One region of the Rossellomorea sp. GAMAL-10_SWC genome, then DNA from elsewhere that is predicted to be linked to it. Evidence: a T-box and tRNA genes for the amino acid it is inferred to sense, from the RefSeq annotation. Region 1 holds a T-box; the other holds one or more tRNA genes.

Region 1 (7,680 bases):
AATGGCGCAGGAGAATTTGAATAAACGGTAAAGGTATAACAGGTAGCGATTGTCATAACAACTATTTGAGACAAGTAAATTAAGGATCCCTAATTAAAAATAACCCTGTAACCAATAAAGGAGACAGGGATTTTTTACGATTTATAAAAATTATTAGAAAAGTCCATGAACAATATATTTCACAAAATCAGTAAAACCTTCTCCTACACCTGTAAAAACCATTTCGTGATAAGCGTTATTCATGCTTAATGCAACTGATATTATAATAAGGATGGGGACTATAATCATTACTTCCTTTTTCATATATACAACACCCCTTAACGTACCATTTAAATTTTAATTTTCTGTCTTATATAAAAATTGTATACAAAGTGTACGTTTTATTCAATTGTGAATTATTTCCAAAAAGAATCAAAAATAAAAAAATAGGAGTGTGCATAGCACGCTCCTATTTCTACTGATTAAACATTTTGAAAATATCCTTTTGTTTTATGCTAGTCGTTTTTCCATTTCCTCAAATTGCTTTTCTACTTTTGGATTTGTATTTGAAGTTAAAAGACTAACTATAATAACTGCTAATAAGCTGAAAAAGAAACCTGGAACCATTTCATATAAGTTAATCGCTTCTTTAATCGCATCCACGCTGATCCAAATGATAACAGTTGCTGCCCCTACTACCATGCCTGCAAGTGCACCCCAGCTAGTCATTCTTTTCCAAAATAAACTTAATAATATAGCTGGACCAAATGCAGCACCGAAGCCTGCCCAGGCATTACCAACAAGATTTAGAATCGTATCATTAGGTGTTAACGATAAAAGTAATGATACAATCGCAACGATTAATACAGCTAATCTACCAATTCGAACGAGCTCTTTATCAGATGCATTCTTTTTACCAAAGATACGATAAAGATCTTCTGTTAAAGCACTTGCAGTTACTAAAAGTTGAGATGAGATAGTACTCATAATCGCTGCAAGTATCGCAGATAACAAGAATCCCGTAATTAGTGGATGAAATAATGTTTTTGAGAAAAAGATAAAAATTGTTTCTGGATCATTTAATGTTAAATTGTTAACTGAAATATATGCAATTCCAACTAGTCCTGTTAATGTTGCACCAGCAATCGTAAAAATCATCCATCCCATACCAATTCGACGCGCTGGCTTTAATTCCTTTACAGTTGAAATCGCCATAAATCGAACAATAATATGAGGTTGTCCAAAATACCCTAATCCCCAAGCAAGTAAAGAAACAATTCCAATAAATGAGGTTCCAGTAAAGATATTTAATAACTTAGGGTCTATATTTTTAATTTCATCGAAAGCAGGCTTTACTCCACCTACATCTGTAAAAGCAACAAGTGGTACTAAAATTAATGCAATAAACATAATTAGACCTTGAACGAAATCTGTTAAACTTACAGCTAAGAACCCACCAAATAATGTATAGGCAATTACAACAGCAGCTGTGACAATTAATCCTACTTTATAATCGATTCCAAAGGCTGACTCAAATAATGTACCTCCAGATACAAAACCAGCTGAGCAATAAAGTGTAAAGAAAATGATAATAACAACAGCTGAAGTAATTCTTAAAATTCGAGTTGAATCTTGGAATCTTTTTTCAAAGAAATTTGGTATTGTAATTGAATTATCGGCTACTTCAGTAAATACACGTAGTCGAGGTGCTAAAAGTAAATAGTTTAAATATGCTCCAATCGTCAATCCAATAGCAATCCAAGCAGATGAGATACCAGTCGCGTACATTGCACCAGGTAATCCCATTAACATCCATCCACTCATATCAGCTGCACCAGCTGAAAGAGCAGTAACTGCAGGTCCAAGACCACGATCACCAAGCATATACTCAGATAAACTATCAGTAGATTTTTTATAAGCGTAAACACCTATAGCTAACATAAAAATAAAGTAAATAGAAATTGATATGAGTACTTGCGTATCCATTTTATCCCCCCGTTTTAAAACTCTTACAATCTGATTTTATTTTAATCTTCATCCTTTACATCTAGGTCTTCAGGAATTGGTTCGTTATAGTAATCAGCAATCATTTTTTTTGCTTTTTCCATTTGTTCTAAATGATTATTAAATTGCTCTTTGTAGATTAAATATTGTTCACCATCATGGACTGCTCTTATTTTTCGTTCTTGAATTAATTGGTGAATATAAGATTCATCAAGATCCAAGTATTCCGCTGTTTCTTTAATTGTTATATACATTTTGTTCTCCTTACCTAATCATTCTTACTTTTCATTGAAAATGTTCTTTTGTTTGTTATTCTTTACAATTACCTAAAACTCTGTTGGTGTGCCCTGATGAAAATACATTTTCCATTGACCGTCTTTAAACTTCCAAATTGAACTACGTAAGGAATGTCGTTTTTTTATTTCATTAAATATTCGGTAAGTAACAAGTGTAATTTCATCTGATAATGGATGAATTTCAAAATCACTTAATGTCATTTTTACGATTCCAATGCCATTTTCTAATTGATCATTTTTATATAAAACTCTACCTGAACTTCCGAATTCAAAAAATTCATCGGCTAGTAGATTTTTTAGTTCATTTTGTGAGGTGCGAATTTCTGGTTTAAGTAATTTTTCTTCTAACATACAAAGATGCTCTTTTAAAAAATCTAAGCTTTCCATCATTCGTTCACCTTCTTCGTTTTATTTAGATTGATATTGAATTAGTAAGCTTTACCCCAATAGACCATTACATCCGTTTTCTTTCCACAGCATACACATGTATCAGCAAGTTGTTCTTGTTCAAAAGGAATACATCTTGAAGTTAAGCCAGCTTCTTCTTTTATTTGTTCTTCACAAGCTAGATCCTGACACCACATTGCTTTAATGAAGCCTTGTTTTTCATCACTAATTTGCTTCAGCTCTACCATTGAAGTAGCTTCATATGTTTTTTCTGTACGATTGTTTAATGCTTTTTCGTAAAGAGCTGTTTGGATTTCTTCAAGTAATTTTGTAATATTTTCTTCTAAAGCGTCTAATGAAACAATCGTTTTTTCTCGCGTGTCACGTCTTACTAAAACTGCTTGATTCTTTTCGATATCTTTTGGCCCAATTTCAACACGAACTGGAATTCCTTTCATTTCATATTCGTTAAATTTCCAGCCTGGCATTTTGTCAGAAGTATCAATTTTTACTCGAGCAATCTTTGAAATACGGTTTTTTAATTCAGTTGCTTTTTCAATAACGCCTTCTTTATGTTGAGCAATTGGAATAACCATTACTTGAGTTGGAGCTACTTTTGGAGGTAATACTAATCCGCTGTTATCACCGTGAACCATAATTAAAGCCCCGATTACTCTTGTTGTCATACCCCAAGAAGTTTGGTGAACATATTGTCTTTTAGAGTTTTTATCTGTGTATTGAATATCAAATGCTTTTGCAAATCCATCTCCAAAGTTATGAGATGTACCACTTTGTAATGCTTTCCCATCGTGCATTAAGCTTTCAATTGTGTAAGTAGCTTTTGCACCTGCGAATTTTTCTTTTTCTGTTTTTTGCCCTTTAATAACAGGAATTGCTAAGAAGTCTTCTAAGAAATTAGCATAAACATTTAGCATTTGAATTGTTTCAGCTTGTGCTTCTTCAGCGGTTGCATGTGCTGTATGACCTTCTTGCCATAAGAATTCAGTCGTTCTTAAAAATGGTCTTGTTGTTTTTTCCCATCGAACAACTGAGCACCATTGATTATATAATTTTGGTAAGTCATTATAGCTTTCAACTGTTTTTGAAAAATGCTCACAAAATAGTGTTTCTGATGTAGGACGAACTGCTAATGGTTCAGCTAATTCATCATGCCCACCATGCGTTACCCAAGCGACTTCAGGAGCAAAGCCTTCTACATGATCAGCTTCTTTTTGTAATAAAGATTTAGGGATAAATAATGGCATATATACATTTTCATGATCTGTTTGTTTAAATTGAAAATCTAATTCTTTTTGGATATTTTCCCATAGTGCATAACCATAAGGTCTTAAAATCATACAACCTTTAACACTTGAGTAATCGACTAATTCTGCTTTTTTTACGATATCTGTGTACCATTGTGCAAAATCAACATCCATATCTGTAATTGCTTCAACAAATTTTTTTGTAGTCATTTTCTCTACTCCTAATCATTTTTTAGAAAATAAAAAAACGCGCGAGAATAATCTCCAAAGGGACCATTCTCGGCGTTACCACCCTAATTACTATATAGAAAATACGAAATAAGCGGATGAAAAACAAAAAACGCCATGAATGATCAAAAGGGACCATTCATGGCGTTACCACCCTACTTATTATGTAAAAGCTCTACATAATCTCTTAACATCTTTAACGGGAAAACCGCTGTAGCCTACTTTATTTCGGTACAGAGACTCCAAGGCTGGTTCAGTTTACTCACTTTAGGAATTTGCACCAACCATTCCCTCTCTAAAAAGCTTATAAACTTACTATTCCTTTTCTAAGTCGTTTATTAATTTAAAGTTATAATACGTGAACAAATTGTATCTGTCAATGTGTATTATACCCATTTTTTTAAAATTTCTTACATTTCTTACTATATTGCCTCATTTTTTACTTCTTTTGTTCGTTTCTTTGGTAAAGGTACTTCAGATAGCAGCATGCCACCTACAATAAAAGTCCCACCAATAATTGTTTGGATCGATAATGTTTCATTTGCAAATAGTACTGCTGTAAATGCCGCAAAAACAGGCTCAAAAATAAAAATTAATGCTGCTTTCGTTGAAGAAATATGTTGTTGAGCAAACATTTGAACCCAAAACGCAATACTCGTACAGAATACTGCAGTCACAATTACAGCAAAAATGAATGTCGGGTTGACCCAAAGTTCTTTCGAAAATGAAACGGAAGTATCTTCAAAAATTAGAGAGAAAATCGTACTACTAATGCCTACTGTTGCTAGTTGAATCGTTGTAAAGGTGATTGGATCCATTTGCTTTGTATACTTTCCTGATAAAATAATATGGAATGCAAATGCAACTGACCCAATAAGTGTAAGTACATCTCCAAGATTTACAGAAAATGAATCACCTAAAGTTAAGAAACTTAGTCCCAGTAATGCAATTAAACATGCGATTACGGTAGACCAGTTGGATCGTTCTTTATAGACTAAATATAAAAGAACAGGTACTAATACAACACATAGACCAGTAATAAAACCTGATTTTGATGAAGTTGTATACTTTAATCCAAATGTTTGAAGTAAATACCCTAAAAACAACATGAATCCAATTCCACTAGTAATAACGATTTGTTTAACTGTTAATTTAGTTTTTTGCTTTCTTTTAATTAAAAATGGCAAAAGGACTAAAGTTGCCAGGATAAATCGAAATGCGTTAAATGCAAACGGTTCAACGTATGCAATCGCATTTTGGACTACTACAAATGTTGTGCCCCAAAGTAATGTTACGATTATTAATGAGATGGTAGCTATTTTATCTATTCTCAGGTCTCTCATCCCCTTTCCATATAGTTGGTCCCATAAAATTGCAAGTAAAGAAAACTCGTTGATTGACGTGCCTAATTGACGTTGAAATCACTTCATTTCTGCCAATTTATTCCCACTTAACGAAAAAAAGATGTGAAATTACCACATCCAAGTACTTTAATTTTTATTGGTTCCACATTAAATTATATCTTTATTTTATCATAGTGTGTAATGAATTTGTCTCATAACTGTAAAATTTCTCTATCTTATGATAGTTTTTATGGAAATTTTGCCCAAAACTTGATTAGTTCATGATTGACTCAACGAATCCTCATCCATATACTTAAATACAGAAAAATAGGAAAAGGTGATTGGATGGATTTTGAAATTACATATTTATCGTTTTATGTTGTTACTGTAGAAGGTAAAGGTGAACAATCCGATAAACGATATAAACATTTCCAAACATTAGATGAATCAATGTTTGAAGAAAGCGCATTGAAAGGCTTTTTAGAAGGTGAACTTGAACGAATTGTCAATCGAAAAGTTGAAAAACATCCAAAATCTGATTCTGTACCTACAAAATTAGGTCATTTTATCGTCGAAGAAGGCCACTCTTTAGACTCAAATCCAAATTATAATTTATTCCAGCGAATAAGAGATGCTAAATCAATTGAAGATTTTAAAGCAGAAAATGAAACGTTAGTCATAAATTACATTGATACAAGCGCAGTTCGCGGTGGAGCATTTTTAGTTATTCAAGCGAAACTAAGAAAATATTTTGATGATCCATTCTTATTTGTACTAAAATGCGATTTTGAACCAAAAGTAGCCTCCATTTCAGATGAATCTACTCTCATTAAAACTGTTGAAATGGCAATTACAACGAAAAATATGAAATCGATCCAATACCCCTATATGGAAGAATTAGGGATGATCTCAGAAAGTGAATTAAAAATCCATCAAGCATCTCACGCAAGATATTTTGAAGACTTTTTAAAATTTGTTTCCTATTCTGAATCAATGCCTGAAATTGTAAAATCTCAAGTAATGGAAATGGTTTATGACAAAATTGAAGACGTTTTTGAAGAGGAAAGTGTTGAAAGACAACAATTTGATGCAGCAATGGAAGTATGGGCAGCAAGTCCTAAACGTGAAATTCAAGAGCATTTTACACCCAATGAAGTAATCGAAGCAGCGGCACAGATTGTGGAACATACACCAGAAATTGAATTATCATTTAAAGCGGATCACTTTTCTGTAAAAGGGTTACTAGCTGATTTCGGTGATAACCTCCATATTGCAAAAGTAAACGGTCGATATGTCGTGATTTTAGAAGCTGATACATTGCAATTTGAAAAGGGATTTTCACCAATTGAGTTTTTAAAGCCGGACGAGTTGGATGATGTAATTGACCGAATTGGCCAAAAAGTAAATATTCCAGGATATTGAACAATCGAATAACTCAAATAAAATATCTTTAATATAATAAAAACGAAAAGACAGTTCGCTTACTAGCTTCCTGTCTTTTCGATTTCAACTAAATTGCTATAGAGAGTCTACACCTAAGTGAACACCTTAGAATTTTAATAAAAAACATTCAGGACTTTTATCAAATATAATCACTTCTTAAGCTTCATATATATGTTTTAATACCGAGTTTAATTTTAGATTAGCTTTTTTAACTGATAACCTAAATAAATAAGAAAATAATTTAAATATACAATATCCAATTAATGTTCCTGCAAAATTAAATATGACATCATTTAAATCAACAACTCTATCAGAGAAACCATTAAGTAGTGCAATAATTTTACCCGCTTCACCTAAACCAATTACTATAATTTATCTAAGTACACCGGTCTATAAACGCTTCCCCTTCCTACTTTCGTCTTTTAATCTGTTTTCTTAGATTTTTTAGTTTTCTATCTTAATATAATATATGTTAACCGGATAAAATATTTAGTTGACATATATTTTAAGTTTCATTAATATGATAATAGTTATCAGAAAATTGACAGTAGGAGAATTAAAATGAAAATCAAAGAAATTACATTTGTCGCAATGTTTGCAGCAGTTATGGGTGTCCTTGGACAAGTTCCTCCGATTATGTTATCCTTTACACCAGTTCCAATTACTTTACAAACACTTGGTGTTCTTCTAACTGGTGGTGTTTTAGGTGCAAGATTAGGTGCATTAAGCCAAACC
Region 2 (7,680 bases), 1.7 Mb from region 1:
TTTTGATAATGAAGAATATTAACCCGAATGAAGATTAATGGAAAAGGAGAAGGGCGAGATTGTGGAGAACTAAGACTGAGATGTGCTGTTTCGATTACTTTATTTGTAAATAGACAGAAGCCATATTGAATCTATGAGAGTTAACTCCCTGTACATCCTAAAACGTACAAAGAGTACTCTAATATAATGAAGAAAGACGTATTCAATTAAAGCTCGTTCACTAAAATCATAAAAAAGACAAATAAAAAACTCAGTTACCTGTGTTATCACAAATAACTGAGCTTTAGTTATGACCCGTACGGGACTCGAACCCGTGTTACCGCCGTGAAAGGGCGGTGTCTTAACCGCTTGACCAACGGGCCAAAAAAAAATATGGCAGAGAAGAAGGGATTCGAACCCTCGCACCGGTTACCCGATCTACACCCTTAGCAGGGGCGCCCCTTGAGCCACTTGGGTACTTCTCTATCATATGGCTCCGCAGGTAGGGTTCGAACCTACGACCACTCGGTTAACAGCCGAGTGCTCTACCACTGAGCTACTGCGGAAAAATTAATTTTAAATTTAATGGTGGGCCTAAATGGACTCGAACCATCGACCTCACGCTTATCAGGCGTGCGCTCTAACCAGCTGAGCTATAGGCCCATTAAATTTTATAAAAAAGCGGGTGATGGGAATCGAACCCACGACCGAAGCTTGGAAGGCTTCTATTTTACCATTAAACTACACCCGCATAATATGGGGCGACCGATGGGAATCGAACCCACGAGTGTCGGAACCACAATCCGATGCGTTAACCACTTCGCCACGACCGCCATAAAGAGTGCCGACTAGAGGACTTGAACCCCCAACCTACTGATTACAAGTCAGTTGCTCTACCAATTGAGCTAAGTCGGCATATTATTAACTAAATCAATTAGTTTTATTACTTAATATAATTTGCTCCACTCAAGCTTAAGTATTGGTATAGTAACCTTCATAAAGTTCGTCCTTGTCTCATCTAGATAATTCAAGGTGTTTTTCGACAAGTACGCTGATGTTTCGCTACAAAGCTTATTCATTCGTGCTCTACCAATTGAGCTAAGTCGGCTTATTAAAAGCTAATTTACTTATTTATTTAAGATGGTGGCTCGGGACGGAATCGAACCGCCGACACGAGGATTTTCAGTCCTCTGCTCTACCGACTGAGCTACCGAGCCATCTTAAATGGCGGTCCCGACCGGGATCGAACCGGCGATCTCCTGCGTGACAGGCAGGCATGTTAACCGCTACACCACGGGACCATTTGGTTGCGGGGACAGGATTTGAACCTGCGACCTTCGGGTTATGAGCCCGACGAGCTACCAGACTGCTCCACCCCGCGATAATGAGGATACTATTTAATATAGTTCCTAAAAGTTATATACAATTTAATAAAAATGGAGGAGTAAGAGGGATTCGAACCCCCGCGGGCTGTTACACCCCTGTCGGTTTTCAAGACCGATCCCTTCAGCCAGACTTGGGTATTACTCCATTATAAGTGGTGGACCTTGTAGGACTCGAACCTACGACCGGACGGTTATGAGCCGTCTGCTCTAACCAGCTGAGCTAAAGGTCCTTAAATAAGTAGCGGCGGAGGGAGTCGAACCCACGACCTCACGGGTATGAACCGTACGCTCTAGCCAGCTGAGCTACACCGCCATAATAAGTTAATTTAAGTTTCTTTAAGTGGAGCCTAGCGGGATCGAACCGCTGACCTCCTGCGTGCAAGGCAGGCGCTCTCCCAGCTGAGCTAAGGCCCCATGTTTTAAATGGTCGGGAAGACAGGATTTGAACCTGCGACCCCCTGGTCCCAAACCAGGTGCTCTACCAAGCTGAGCCACTTCCCGTTCAGAATAACAGGTGGAATAATATGGCGCGCCCGAAAGGACTCGAACCCATAACCTTTTGATCCGTAGTCAAACGCTCTATCCAATTGAGCTACGGGCGCATATTATAAATGGTACCGAGGGCCGGACTCGAACCGGCACGGGGTCAACCCCCGCAGGATTTTAAGTCCTGTGTGTCTGCCATTCCACCACCCCGGCAGCATATGTGGAGCGGAAGACGGGGCTCGAACCCGCGACCCCAACCTTGGCAAGGTTGTATTCTACCACTGAACTACTTCCGCGTATACTGCTTATAAATTATAAATTTAAATGGTGCGGGTGAAGGGACTCGAACCCCCACACCGAAGTACTAGATCCTAAGTCTAGCGCGTCTGCCAATTCCGCCACACCCGCAAATATTCTCTTTTGAGAAAATGGTGAGCCATGAAGGATTCGAACCTTCGACCCTCTGATTAAAAGTCAGATGCTCTACCTACTGAGCTAATGGCTCAAAAGAGTGCCGACTAGAGGACTTGAACCCCCAACCTACTGATTACAAGTCAGTTGCTCTACCAATTGAGCTAAGTCGGCATATGGTGGAGGATGACGGGCTCGAACCGCCGACCCCCTGCTTGTAAGGCAGGTGCTCTCCCAGCTGAGCTAATCCTCCATCAAACCAAGCGACGTTCTACTCTCACAGGGGGAAACCCCCAACTACCATCGACGCTGAAGAGCTTAACTGCCGTGTTCGGTATGGGAACGGGTGTGACCTCTTCGCTATCATCACTTGATTCTTTTTCTTTAGGACATTAATTATTATATCAAATTTCATTTAAAAGTCAATAACTTTTTTGAAGTTTTTTTTATAATAATTTTCGTACCTTCAAAACTAGATAATGTCATCATCAAACTTGTTAGTTAAGTCCTCGACCGATTAGTATCAGTCAGCTCCACGTGTCACCACGCTTCCACCTCTGACCTATCAACCTGATCGTCTCTCAGGGGTCTTACTAGCTTAACGCTATGGGAAATCTCATCTTGAGGGGGGCTTCATGCTTAGATGCTTTCAGCACTTATCCCTTCCACACATAGCTACCCAGCCATGCTCTTGGCAGAACAACTGGTACACCAGCGGTGTGTCCATCCCGGTCCTCTCGTACTAAGGACAGCTCCTCTCAAATTTCCTGCGCCCACGACGGATAGGGACCGAACTGTCTCACGACGTTCTGAACCCAGCTCGCGTACCGCTTTAATGGGCGAACAGCCCAACCCTTGGGACCGACTACAGCCCCAGGATGCGATGAGCCGACATCGAGGTGCCAAACCTCCCCGTCGATGTGGACTCTTGGGGGAGATAAGCCTGTTATCCCCGGGGTAGCTTTTATCCGTTGAGCGATGGCCCTTCCATGCGGAACCACCGGATCACTAAGCCCGACTTTCGTCCCTGCTCGACTTGTAGGTCTCGCAGTCAAGCTCCCTTATGCCTTTACACTCTTCGAATGATTTCCAACCATTCTGAGGGAACCTTTGGGCGCCTCCGTTACTCTTTAGGAGGCGACCGCCCCAGTCAAACTGCCCACCTGACACTGTCTCCGAGCCGGATTACGGCTCTAGGTTAGAATTTCAATACAGCCAGGGTAGTATCCCACCGACGCCTCCACCGAAGCTAGCGCTCCGGCTTCTCAGGCTCCTACCTATCCTGTACAAGCTGTACCAAAATTCAATATCAAGCTGCAGTAAAGCTCCACGGGGTCTTTCCGTCCTGTCGCGGGTAACCTGCATCTTCACAGGTACTATAATTTCACCGAGTCTATGGTTGAGACAGTGCCCAAATCGTTACGCCTTTCGTGCGGGTCGGAACTTACCCGACAAGGAATTTCGCTACCTTAGGACCGTTATAGTTACGGCCGCCGTTTACTGGGGCTTCAATTCAGAGCTTCTCCCGTAAGGGATAACCCCTCCTCTTAACCTTCCAGCACCGGGCAGGCGTCAGCCCCTATACTTCGCCTTGCGGCTTCGCAGAGACCTGTGTTTTTGCTAAACAGTCGCTTGGGCCTTTTCACTGCGGCTCTCCCGGGCATACACCCAAAAGAGCACCCCTTCTCCCGAAGTTACGGGGTCATTTTGCCGAGTTCCTTAACCATAGTTCTCTCGCTCACCTTAGGATTCTCTCCTCGCCTACCTGTGTCGGTTTGCGGTACAGGCACCTATTTCCTCGCTAGAAGCTTTTCTTGGCAGCGTAGAATCAGGAACTTCGGTACTATATTTCCCTCGCCATCACAACTCAGCCTTATGATGTGCGGATTTGCCTACACATCAGCCTAATTGCTTGGACGCGCATATCCAGCAGCGCGCTTACCCTATCTTTCTGCGTCCCTCCATTGCTCAAACGGAAATGAGGTGGTACAGGAATATCAACCTGTTGTCCATCGCCTACGCCTGTCGGCCTCGGCTTAGGTCCTGACTAACCCTGGGAGGACGAGCCTTCCCCAGGAAACCTTAGGCATACGGTGGACGGGATTCTCACCCGTCTTTCGCTACTCATACCGGCATTCTCACTTCTAAGCGCTCCACCAGTCCTTACGATCTAGCTTCAACGCCCTTAGAACGCTCCCCTACCACTGATACCATACGGTATCAATCCGCAGCTTCGGTGATACGTTTAGCCCCGTTACATTTTCGGCGCAGAGTCACTCGACCAGTGAGCTATTACGCACTCTTTAAATGGTGGCTGCTTCTAAGCCAACATCCTGGTTGTCTAAGCAACTCCACATCCTTTTCCACTTAACGTATACTTTGGGACCTTAGCTGGCGGTCTGGGCTGTTTCCCTCTTGACCACGGATCTTATCACTCGTAGTCTGACTCCTATGGATAAGTCATTGGCATTCGGAGTTTGACTGAATTCGGTAACCCGTTGGGGGCCCCTAGTCCAATCAGTGCTCTACCTCCAAGACTCTAACACATAAGGCTAGCCCTAAAGCTATTTCGGGGAGAACCAGCTATCTCCGAGTTCGATTGGAATTTCTCCGCTACCCACACCTCATCCCCGCACTTTTCAACGTGCGTGGGTTCGGACCTCCATTCAGTGTTACCTGAACTTCATCCTGGACATGGGTAGATCACTCGGTTTCGGGTCTACGACCACGTACTATATCGCCCTATTCAGACTCGCTTTCGCTGCGGCTCCGTCTCTTCAACTTAACCTTGCACGGGATCGTAACTCGCCGGTTCATTCTACAAAAGGCACGCCATCACTCGTTAACGAGCTCTGACTATTTGTAAGCACACGGTTTCAGGTTCTCTTTCACTCCCCTTCCGGGGTGCTTTTCACCTTTCCCTCACGGTACTGGTTCACTATCGGTCACTAGGTAGTATTTAGCCTTGGGAGATGGTCCTCCCAGATTCCGACGGAATTTCACGTGTTCCGCCGTACTCAGGATCCACTCAAGAGGGAACGAGGTTTCAACTACAGGGTTTTTACCTTCTTTGACGGACCTTTCCAGGTCGCTTCATTTACCCCGTTCCTTTGTAACTCCGTATAGAGTGTCCTACAACCCCAAGAGGCAAGCCTCTTGGTTTGGGCTATCTTCCGTTTCGCTCGCCGCTACTCAGGAAATCGCTATTGCTTTCTATTCCTCCAGGTACTTAGATGTTTCAGTTCCCTGGGTCTGTCCTCAGTACCCTATGTATTCAGGTAAAGATACTACTCCATTACGAGTAGTGGGTTTCCCCATTCGGAAATCTCCGGATCAAAGCTTACTTACAGCTCCCCGAAGCATATCGGTGTTAGTCCCGTCCTTCATCGACTCCTAGTGCCAAGGCATCCACCGTGCGCCCTTTCTAACTTAACTAATTTTAAAACTAATTGAATTAAACTTACGCAGTTTAATGAATGACATTATCTAGTTTTCAAGGTACAAAGTTGAGAGTGAACTCTCAAAACTAAACAAAACAATGAAGAAACATTTTCATACATGAACCATCGGTTCATGATGTCTCCATAGAAAGGAGGTGATCCAGCCGCACCTTCCGATACGGCTACCTTGTTACGACTTCACCCCAATCATCTGTCCCACCTTAGGCGGCTGGCCCCTAAAAGGTTACCCCACCGACTTCGGGTGTTACAAACTCTCGTGGTGTGACGGGCGGTGTGTACAAGGCCCGGGAACGTATTCACCGCGGCATGCTGATCCGCGATTACTAGTGATTCCGGCTTCATGTAGGCGAGTTGCAGCCTACAATCCGAACTGAGAATAGTTTTATGGGATTAGCTCCACCTCGCGGTCTTGCAACCCTTTGTACTATCCATTGTAGCACGTGTGTAGCCCAGGTCATAAGGGGCATGATGATTTGACGTCATCCCCACCTTCCTCCGGTTTGTCACCGGCAGTCACCTTAGAGTGCCCAACTAAATGCTGGCAACTAAGATCAAGGGTTGCGCTCGTTGCGGGACTTAACCCAACATCTCACGACACGAGCTGACGACAACCATGCACCACCTGTCACTCTGTCCCCGAAGGGAAAGCCCTATCTCTAGGGTTGTCAGAGGATGTCAAGACCTGGTAAGGTTCTTCGCGTTGCTTCGAATTAAACCACATGCTCCACCACTTGTGCGGGCCCCCGTCAATTCCTTTGAGTTTCAGTCTTGCGACCGTACTCCCCAGGCGGAGTGCTTAATGCGTTAACTTCAGCACTAAAGGGCGGAAACCCTCTAACACTTAGCACTCATCGTTTACAGCGTGGACTACCAGGGTATCTAATCCTGTTTGCTCCCCACGCTTTCGCGCCTCAGCGTCAGTTACAGACCAGAAAGTCGCCTTCGCCACTGGTGTTCCTCCAAATCTCTACGCATTTCACCGCTACACTTGGAATTCCACTTTCCTCTTCTGCACTCAAGTTTCCCAGTTTCCAATGACCCTCCCCGGTTGAGCCGGGGGCTTTCACATCAGACTTAAGAAACCGCCTGCGCGCGCTTTACGCCCAATAATTCCGGACAACGCTTGCCACCTACGTATTACCGCGGCTGCTGGCACGTAGTTAGCCGTGGCTTTCTGGTTAGGTACCGTCAAGGTGCCAGCTTATTCAACTAGCACTTATTCTTCCCTAACAACAGAGCTTTACGACCCGAAGGCCTTCATCGCTCACGCGGCGTTGCTCCGTCAGACTTTCGTCCATTGCGGAAGATTCCCTACTGCTGCCTCCCGTAGGAGTCTGGGCCGTGTCTCAGTCCCAGTGTGGCCGATCACCCTCTCAGGTCGGCTACGCATCGTAGCCTTGGTGAGCCGTTACCTCACCAACTAGCTAATGCGCCGCGGGCCCATCTGTAAGTGATAGCTAAAAGCCATCTTTCAATAAAGGAACAGGAGTTCCTTTATGTCATCCGGTATTAGCTCCGGTTTCCCGAAGTTATCCCAGTCTTACAGGTAGGTTGCCCACGTGTTACTCACCCGTCCGCCGCTAACTAACGGGAGCAAGCTCCCATTAGTCCGCTCGACTTGCATGTATTAGGCACGCCGCCAGCGTTCGTCCTGAGCCAGGATCAAACTCTCCATAAAAGTTAAGTTTAAATCTTGTATTGCTCAAAAAACTAATAATTGACGTTTACTTCATGTTTTGTTTAGTTTTCAAAGTTCATTTCCGTCGCGTCATTGGCGACTTTTTCATATTAACATTCTCAGAAGAGCCTGTCAATGTTTTTTAAAATCTTTTTTCTTTCGACGCCGTTATCTCTTGGCGACATAGAATAATATAACATCTATAAATCACACCGTCAACACTTTTTGAAAGTTTTTTTAAAAAAGGTGAAAACTCTTTTCTAAATAGAATACACATGTA

Evidence for each region. The T-box of region 1 lies ahead of proS (proline--tRNA ligase). A T-box ahead of a tRNA ligase gene usually reads a tRNA of that ligase, here a tRNA-Pro.
Region 2: it has a tRNA-Pro gene. The T-box ahead of proS (proline--tRNA ligase) is inferred to sense a tRNA for this amino acid. The anticodon was not compared.

The regions. Positions count from the first base shown of each region.
Region 1 covers NZ_CP144911.1:1,835,058-1,842,737, reverse strand. The annotation lists gene V5E38_RS09050 (alpha/beta-type small acid-soluble spore protein) at 1-31, shown strand, start outside; gene V5E38_RS09045 (hypothetical protein) at 154-303, opposite strand; gene putP (SLC5/6 family protein) at 490-1,965, opposite strand; gene V5E38_RS09035 (MerR family transcriptional regulator) at 2,007-2,237, opposite strand; gene V5E38_RS09030 (nuclear transport factor 2 family protein) at 2,310-2,666, opposite strand; gene proS (proline--tRNA ligase) at 2,708-4,141, opposite strand; T-box leader at 4,287-4,497, opposite strand; gene V5E38_RS09020 (DMT family transporter) at 4,582-5,502, opposite strand; gene V5E38_RS09015 (DUF3900 domain-containing protein) at 5,848-6,924, shown strand; gene V5E38_RS09010 (biotin transporter BioY) at 7,507-7,680, shown strand, end outside.
Region 2 covers NZ_CP144911.1:3,520,689-3,528,368, forward strand. The annotation lists tRNA gene V5E38_RS17400 (tRNA-Glu) at 291-362, opposite strand; tRNA gene V5E38_RS17405 (tRNA-Ser) at 374-464, opposite strand; tRNA gene V5E38_RS17410 (tRNA-Asn) at 471-545, opposite strand; tRNA gene V5E38_RS17415 (tRNA-Ile) at 566-642, opposite strand; tRNA gene V5E38_RS17420 (tRNA-Gly) at 660-730, opposite strand; tRNA gene V5E38_RS17425 (tRNA-His) at 737-812, opposite strand; tRNA gene V5E38_RS17430 (tRNA-Thr) at 822-894, opposite strand; tRNA gene V5E38_RS17435 (tRNA-Phe) at 1,121-1,196, opposite strand; tRNA gene V5E38_RS17440 (tRNA-Asp) at 1,205-1,280, opposite strand; tRNA gene V5E38_RS17445 (tRNA-Met) at 1,284-1,360, opposite strand; tRNA gene V5E38_RS17450 (tRNA-Ser) at 1,417-1,509, opposite strand; tRNA gene V5E38_RS17455 (tRNA-Ile) at 1,518-1,594, opposite strand; tRNA gene V5E38_RS17460 (tRNA-Met) at 1,604-1,677, opposite strand; tRNA gene V5E38_RS17465 (tRNA-Ala) at 1,706-1,778, opposite strand; tRNA gene V5E38_RS17470 (tRNA-Pro) at 1,789-1,865, opposite strand; tRNA gene V5E38_RS17475 (tRNA-Arg) at 1,890-1,966, opposite strand; tRNA gene V5E38_RS17480 (tRNA-Leu) at 1,977-2,063, opposite strand; tRNA gene V5E38_RS17485 (tRNA-Gly) at 2,072-2,146, opposite strand; tRNA gene V5E38_RS17490 (tRNA-Leu) at 2,176-2,258, opposite strand; tRNA gene V5E38_RS17495 (tRNA-Lys) at 2,280-2,355, opposite strand; tRNA gene V5E38_RS17500 (tRNA-Thr) at 2,363-2,435, opposite strand; tRNA gene V5E38_RS17505 (tRNA-Val) at 2,439-2,514, opposite strand; rRNA gene rrf (5S ribosomal RNA) at 2,520-2,635, opposite strand; rRNA gene V5E38_RS17515 (23S ribosomal RNA) at 2,759-5,696, opposite strand; rRNA gene V5E38_RS17520 (16S ribosomal RNA) at 5,850-7,400, opposite strand.